Regions from separate parts of the Stenotrophomonas sp. YJH_SMC_46 genome, predicted to be linked through region 2. Evidence: predicted binding sites of a transcription regulator. Region 2 holds the regulator's gene; the other holds the start of a gene.
What was found. Region 2 encodes FliA, which starts transcription of late flagellar genes. Its sites were predicted from a motif close to TAAAGTTTNNCNNNCNNNGGCCGATAA; they were not measured.
Positions count from the first base shown of each region.

Region 1 (3,398 bases), on a different contig from region 2:
ATGCCGCCCGCGAGCTGGGCGCCGAGCGCATCGCCACCGGCCATTACGCGCGCGTAGCCCAGCGCGGTGGCCAATGGCTGCTGCTGCGTGGCGCCGACCGCTCCAAGGACCAGAGCTACTTCCTGCACCAGCTGGGCCAGGCGCAGCTGGCAGCGACCCTGTTCCCGATCGGCGACCTGGAAAAGACCGACCTGCGCCGGATTGCGCGCGACGTCGGCCTGCCGACCCACGCCAAGAAGGATTCCACCGGCATCTGCTTCATCGGCGAGCGGGATTTCCGCGAATTCCTCGGCCGCTACCTGCCGGCCAGGCCCGGCCAGATCCTTGACCCGGCCGACGGCAGCGTGATCGCCGAACATCCGGGCGTGTTCTATTTCACCCTGGGCCAGCGCGAGGGCCTGAACATCGGCGGCGTACGCGGCCGCCCGGCCGCACCGTGGTACGTGGTCGGCAAGGATGTGGCCAGCAACGTGCTGTACGTGGACCAGGACCGCGACAGCAAGTGGATGCTTTCCAACCGCCTGCGTTCGGAAACCGCGCACTGGATTGCCGGCTCGCCGCCGTCGCGGCGCTTTGAATGCACCGCCCAGACCCGCTACCGCCAACCTGACGAGCCGTGTACGGTCCAGGTGCTGGACGATGGCAGCGTGCTGGTCACCTTCGCGCGCCCGCAGCGTGCCGTTACCCCCGGTCAATCGCTGGTGCTGTATGACGGTGATGTGTGCCTGGGTGGCGCGGTGATCGCCGCCACCGATGCGCCGCTGGAACAGCGTCTGCGCACCACTCCTTCCCCTTTTGAGGTATCCGCTGCATGAGTTTCACTGTCGACGACCGCGTCCTGGCCCTGGCCGGCATTGCACAGGCCCTGCAGCAGGTCCGCCGCATCGCCGATACCGGCCATTCCGACGCCGCCGCCGTGCGCACCGCCGTGGACAGCGTGTTCCGTGTCGATGCGTCCTCGCCGCAGGCGGTATTCGGTGACCGCCATGCACTGAAGGCCGGGCTGCGCCTGCTGCACAACTACTTCCGCAGCCAGGGCCAGGATCCGATCCTGCCCAAGCTGGCCCTGTCGGTGCTGCAGCTGGAGCGCCGCTTCGTTCAGGATGGCGCCACGGTGAACAAGGTCGCCTCGGGCATCGAGCGCGCCCAGCGCCAGGCCGCCGAGCTGGGCGACAGCGGCCACCCGGATGTGCTGGCCAGCCTGGGCAGCCTGTACGCGGACACCATCAGCCACCTCAAGCCGCGGGTGATGGTGCAGGGCAACCCGCACTACCTTGGCCAGGCCGGTGTGGTGGCGGAGATCCGAGCCCTGCTGCTGGCCGCGGTGCGCGCGGCGGTGCTGTGGCGGCAGCTGGGCGGCAGCTACTGGGACTTCCTGTTCGGCCGCAAGGCGATGATCGAGGCGGTGGACCGCCAGCTGGCGTAAGCGCATGGGGTCCGGGCGCTTTTCCATGGAAAAGGGAATCGGACACCGAATCACCGCCAGCGCCGGAAAACCGGCGCATTCAGAATGCACTTCGGGGCACATCGACGTTAAAGAGAAAGGGGGTACGGCCGATACATCCTCCGTGCACCTCCCGAGAACGTCCATGTACTCACGCATTTTCATCCGTCTGGCCGCCCCCCTGGCTCTGACCCTGCTGCTCCCCTTCGCCATCGGTTTCGAATGGCCGGCCGCCCTGCGCTGGGCGATCCTGACCACGATGACGCTGAGCTGGCTCGGCTTTGCGTGGTGGACCACCCGCGCCCAGGCGCATCGTTCCCCGGAACATGCCCGTGTCCTGCGTGAGCAGGACCAGCTGCTGACCGAACTGCGCAACTTCGTCGGCAACGAGATTGAGGGTTCGCGCGGCGAAGTGGAACGCGCCCGTGACCTGATCCGCCAGGCCGTCTCCAGCCTCGGTGGCAGCTTCGATGCGATGAACCGCAAGTCGCGCCAGCAGAGCCAGGCCCTGTCGCGCATCGTCGACCGCGCCGGTGATGAAGGCAATGCCGGCCTCGACGTTGCCCGTTTCGCCCAGCACGCCAGCCACCGCATGGAGCAGCTGGTGGAAGCACTGGAACAGGTCAGCGGCCAGAGCAGCACCACCGTGCAGCACATCGACCAGATGGCGCAGCACCTGGATGGCATCTTCGCGCTGCTGGAAGACGTCAAGTCGATCGCCGACCAGACCAACCTGCTGGCGCTGAACGCCGCCATCGAAGCCGCGCGTGCCGGTGAAGCCGGCCGAGGCTTCGCGGTGGTCGCCGACGAAGTGCGCAACCTGTCCGAGCGCTCGACCACCTTCAACGAGCAGATCCGCAAGCTGGCACACAGCTCCAAGGACGCCATTGCCAAGGTGCGCGAGACGGTCTCGCACATGGCATCGCGCGACATGGACCGCTCCCGTGAAGCGCGCCAGGAAGCGGCCGCGATGCTCGACAACGTGGCCCAGATCAATGCCTCGCTGGGCGACGGCATGCGTGAAGTGTCCGAGTGCGCCCGTGCGATCGATGGCAGCGTGGCTGAAGCCGTGCGCGCCCTGCAGTTCGAAGACATCGCCACCCAGGCCCTGGGCGGCGTGCACACCCACCTGGACCGCCTGACCGCGATCAACCGTGAAGCGGTGGCGCTGCAGGAACTGCTGCACCGCAATGGCGGCGTGTTCGACGAAGAGATCGCCACCGCCCTGCAGCGCACCGGCAGCCGCCTGCGCGAACTGCGCAGCGAATGGGAACGCCCGCCGCACAAGCCGGTTGCCCAGCAGAGCATGGGCGCCGGCACCGTCGAGCTGTTCTGATCCTGATGTCCGCTGCCCTCGCCGGCAGCCCGCAAGGCCCCGGTTCGTCCGGGGCCTTTGCCTGTAACCCGCCATTGGATGCATCCTGTACGCGCACCATGACCCTGATCCGCGCCCTGCCCGCCCTCACCGACACCGAGCGCCCGCGCAACGCGAGCGTGCGTGAGCAGCTGCAGCAACTGGAAGAGGTCGCCCGCGAGGAGATCCGCGAACTGCAGCAGCTGGCGGACGCGCGCCCGGCCCCGTCGCGGGCGGACGAGGCGCTGCTGGGCCTGGCCTGGGATCTCGGGCTGGATGGGGAAGCGCTGAAGTAGATCCACGCCATGCGTGGATGGCCGCCGCGATATCTGCACCTCTGCTTTGCCTGTCGCCTTTTAGGATTTGTTGCATAGCCTGAGGAAGGGGACGAGGACACACTGCCCACTCCCCCTGTCTCTCTGGCCTCCGCATGACGTTCAATCTGGAAGAAGCCCGCGAGGCTTTTGAGCAATTCCTTATGCTGATGGACGGCCAGATAGAATGGCTGGTCGCGCAGGCTCAAACGCATGGCATTGAACTGGATGGCAGCCCCGAAAGCCTCGACAGGCTGGAACGCCTCCATGACTTGATGGCAGCCAC
Region 1 is NZ_JCAFTO010000001.1:25,696-29,093, reverse strand. It holds gene mnmA (tRNA 2-thiouridine(34) synthase MnmA) at 1-815, shown strand, start outside; gene hflD (high frequency lysogenization protein HflD) at 812-1,426, shown strand; gene AC5P8C_RS00130 (methyl-accepting chemotaxis protein) at 1,590-2,780, shown strand; gene AC5P8C_RS00125 (hypothetical protein) at 2,879-3,094, shown strand; gene AC5P8C_RS00120 (hypothetical protein) at 3,229-3,398, shown strand, end outside.
Region 1: a site for FliA is predicted at 1,535-1,561, ahead of AC5P8C_RS00130 (methyl-accepting chemotaxis protein). Genes of this name have one in related genera too.

Region 2 (3,398 bases):
CGGCGGGCGCAGCCACGGCACCCCCGTGCACGTCGAACTGGGCGATCAGGTCCGGCGGCGCATAGCCCGGCTCGGTGCCGGACGACACGGCGTCCAGCATCGACTGCAGGTAATCCAGTGATTGCTGGGCCGCGTCGAAGTGGTGGGCCTGCAGCACGGCCTGGCCGGCGCGCGCCGCGCCCAGCGCCTCCTCAGCGGCGTGGCACAGCTCGACCATGGCAGTGACGCCGAGGAAGCCGGCGCCGCCCTTGAGCGTGTGGTAGCCGCGGAACACCGCATTGAGCTGGTCGCTGTCCTGCGGTGCCTGCTCCAGCGACACCAGCTGTTCGCCGAGGCGGTCCAGGATCTCCTGCGCCTCGATGATGAAATCGGCAGTGATGTCGTCGGATACCGCGCTCATGCTTACAGCCCCAGATCCGACAACAGGTCGTCGGCGTCGTTCTGCGAGACCGCGTGGCGGTCCAGTCCCTTCAGTGCCGGCCCGGCCAGTGCCGGGTCGGTGCGATGCTGTTCCGGCGGCAGGCCGAGTGCGCCGAAGCCTTCGTGGACGCGGCGGACAATGCCGACCACGCGGCGGATGATCTGCCCGGTCAGGTCCTGGTAGCTCTGGGTCAGGGCCATCTCGGTCAGGTTGTGGCGGATGCGCTCGAGCTGCGCGTCCTGGCCTGGCTGCAGGCCTTCGGCACGCAGCTGTTCGGTCAGGCTGCGGCATTCCTCGGCCAGGTCCAGGGTACGGTGGGTGGCCTGTTCGGTCATCGCCACCACGTGGTCCAGGCGCGCGCAGGCGTCATCCAGCTCACCGGCCTCGCTGGGCACGGTCGGTAGTTCACCCAGCGCCTGTCCCAGCTCGCGGGCCAGCCGCGACAGGCCGCTCATCATCGGCTGCGTGCGCAGCGCGACCAGTCCGTCGATGCGTTGCCGCCAGGCAGCTTCGTCACCGGACTCCAGTGCGTCCAGGGCTTCCTGCAGGCGCAGGGCGAGGGCGTTCTTGTCGACCGTGGTATCCATCAGGCGCTGGCCGCCAGGCGTTCAAAGATCTTGCCGAGCTTTTCTTCCAGCGTCTGCGCGGTGAAGGGCTTGATGATGTAGCCGTTCACGCCGTTCTGGGCGGCTTCGATGATCTGTTCGCGCTTGGCTTCGGCAGTGACCATCAGCACTGGCAGGGTCTTCAGCTTGGCATCGGCGCGGATCGCCTTGAGCAGCTCGATGCCGGTCATCACCGGCATGTTCCAGTCGGTGACGACGAAATCGAACGACTGGCTCTGCAGCAGCGACAGCGCGGCATGCCCGTCCTCGGCTTCGGCGGTATTGGTGAAGCCAAGATCGCCCAGCAGGTTCTTGACGATGCGACGCATGGTCGAGAAGTCGTCGACGATCAGGATGCGCATGTTCTTGTTCAAAGCAGAGTTCCTTTGTTGTTCATTCCGGGTGGCCGGGGGCAGCCGCCTCGGGCATGTTCACTCTTCCAGGCCGGCGTCGGCCGCCTCGAAAATCTTCAATCGTCCACGCAGGCGCAGCACGGCCTGGCCGTGTATCTGGCAGACCCGCGACTCGCTCACGCCGAGCACCGCGCCGATCTCCTTCAGGTTCAGTTCCTGCTCGTAATAGAGCGAGAGCACCAGCTGTTCGCGCTCGGGCAGGTGGCCGATGGCCTTGCCCAGCTCGCGGCCGAACTCGCCGCGCTCCAGCACCTGCTGCGGCGTCGGGCCGCCCTGGGCGACGGTATCCAGCTCGCCCTGGTCCTCGATGCGTGACTCCAGGCTCAGCACCTGGCCACGCGCGGCGTCTTCCATCAGCCGCAGGTATTCGGGCAGCGGCATCTCCATCGCGGCGGCCACTTCGGTGGCGCTGGCGGCACGGCCGGTGCTCTGTTCCAGGCGGCGGATGGTGGCAGCGGCGTCGCGTGCGCGGCGATGCACCGAGCGCGGCACCCAGTCGCCACGGCGGATCTCGTCGATCATCGAACCGCGGATGCGGATCGAGGCGTAGGTCTCGAACGAGGCGCCCTGGTCGGCGTCGTAGCTGCGCGACGCTTCGATCAGCCCCATCATGCCGGCCTGGATCAGGTCGTCCACCTCCACGCTCGCCGGCAGGCGTGCGGCCAGGTGGTGGGCGATGCGCCGCACCAGGTCCGAGTGCTGGGAGATGACCTCGTTGGCCGCCGAGCGCTGGACCTCCCGGTACTGGGCTGCGCCTTTCATGCGGCCACCCCGCGCTGCTTGAGAATGCGCTCGAGGAAGAACTCGACGCCGCCACGCGGTTCGGTCGGCGCCTGCCAGCGTGCGGTGCGGCGCGCGATCTCGGTGATCGCCAGCGCGGCCGGGCTGGACGGGTAGGCCTTCACCACCGGTTGCTGGCGCTGCACCGACAGGCGCAGCCAGTCGTCCTGCGGCACGCAGCCCAGGTAGTTCAGCGAGACATCGGCGAGGAACTTCTCGCACACGCGGGTCAGCTTTTCGTACAGCACGCGGCCCTCGTTGGGGTCGCGCACCATGTTGGCCACCACCTGGATGCGGTCCACGCCGCGCTCGCGCGACAGCACCTTGATCAGTGCGTAGGCGTCGGTGATCGAGGCCGGTTCGTCACAGACCACCACCACGGTGTCCTGCGCGGCCTGGCAGAAGGTCAGCACGCCGTCGGTGATGCCGGCGGCGGTATCGACCACCATGATGTCCAGCTCGCGTTCCAGTTCGGAGAACACGTTGACCAGGCCGACATGCTCGGCCGGGGCCAGCTCGGCCATGTGCCGGCGGCCGGAAGCGGCCGGGACCACCAGCACGCCGTTCGGGCCTTCGACGATGACGTCGTCCAGCGAGCAGCGGCCGGCCACCAGGTCGGCCAGCGTAAAGGTGGGGTTCAAGCCCAGGATCACGTCGATGTTGGCCAGGCCCAGGTCGGCGTCCAGCAGCAGCGTGCGCTTGCCCATGCCCGCCAGCGCCACAGCCAGGTTGGCCGAGACGTTGGTCTTGCCCACGCCGCCCTTGCCGCCGGTCACCGCGATGGTGCGCACAGGGCCGAGCGGCTCGCTGCGGGTGGCCGACAGCGGGAAGGTCTTGGTCAGCTTGGCGTACTCACGCGACGGCATGGTTCAACTCCGGGTTGCAGGGCATATCGGCCGCTCGGCGCAAATCTTCAAGGCGAAGTACGAGATTGGCTGCACTGGCCCGGTGCAGGTCCTCCGGGACGTCCTGGCCATCGGTCACCCAGGTGATCGGCAGGGCATGGTCCACGGCCACAGACAGGGCGTTGCCGAAGCGGCCGGTCTCGTCCAGCTTGCTCAGCACCAGACCCTGCAGGTTGGCGGCGCCGAAGCGGCGGACCACCTCGTCCATGTCGCCGAAGCTGGTATTGGCCGGCAGCACCAGCAGGGTGCGCACCTGGCGGGCGGCACGCAGCCA
Region 2 is NZ_JCAFTO010000008.1:27,562-30,959, reverse strand. It holds gene AC5P8C_RS19735 (chemotaxis protein CheA) at 1-400, opposite strand, end outside; gene AC5P8C_RS19730 (protein phosphatase CheZ) at 403-1,008, opposite strand; gene cheY (chemotaxis response regulator CheY) at 1,008-1,400, opposite strand; gene AC5P8C_RS19720 (RNA polymerase sigma factor FliA) at 1,458-2,201, opposite strand; gene AC5P8C_RS19715 (MinD/ParA family ATP-binding protein) at 2,198-3,085, opposite strand; gene flhF (flagellar biosynthesis GTPase FlhF) at 3,072-3,398, opposite strand, start outside.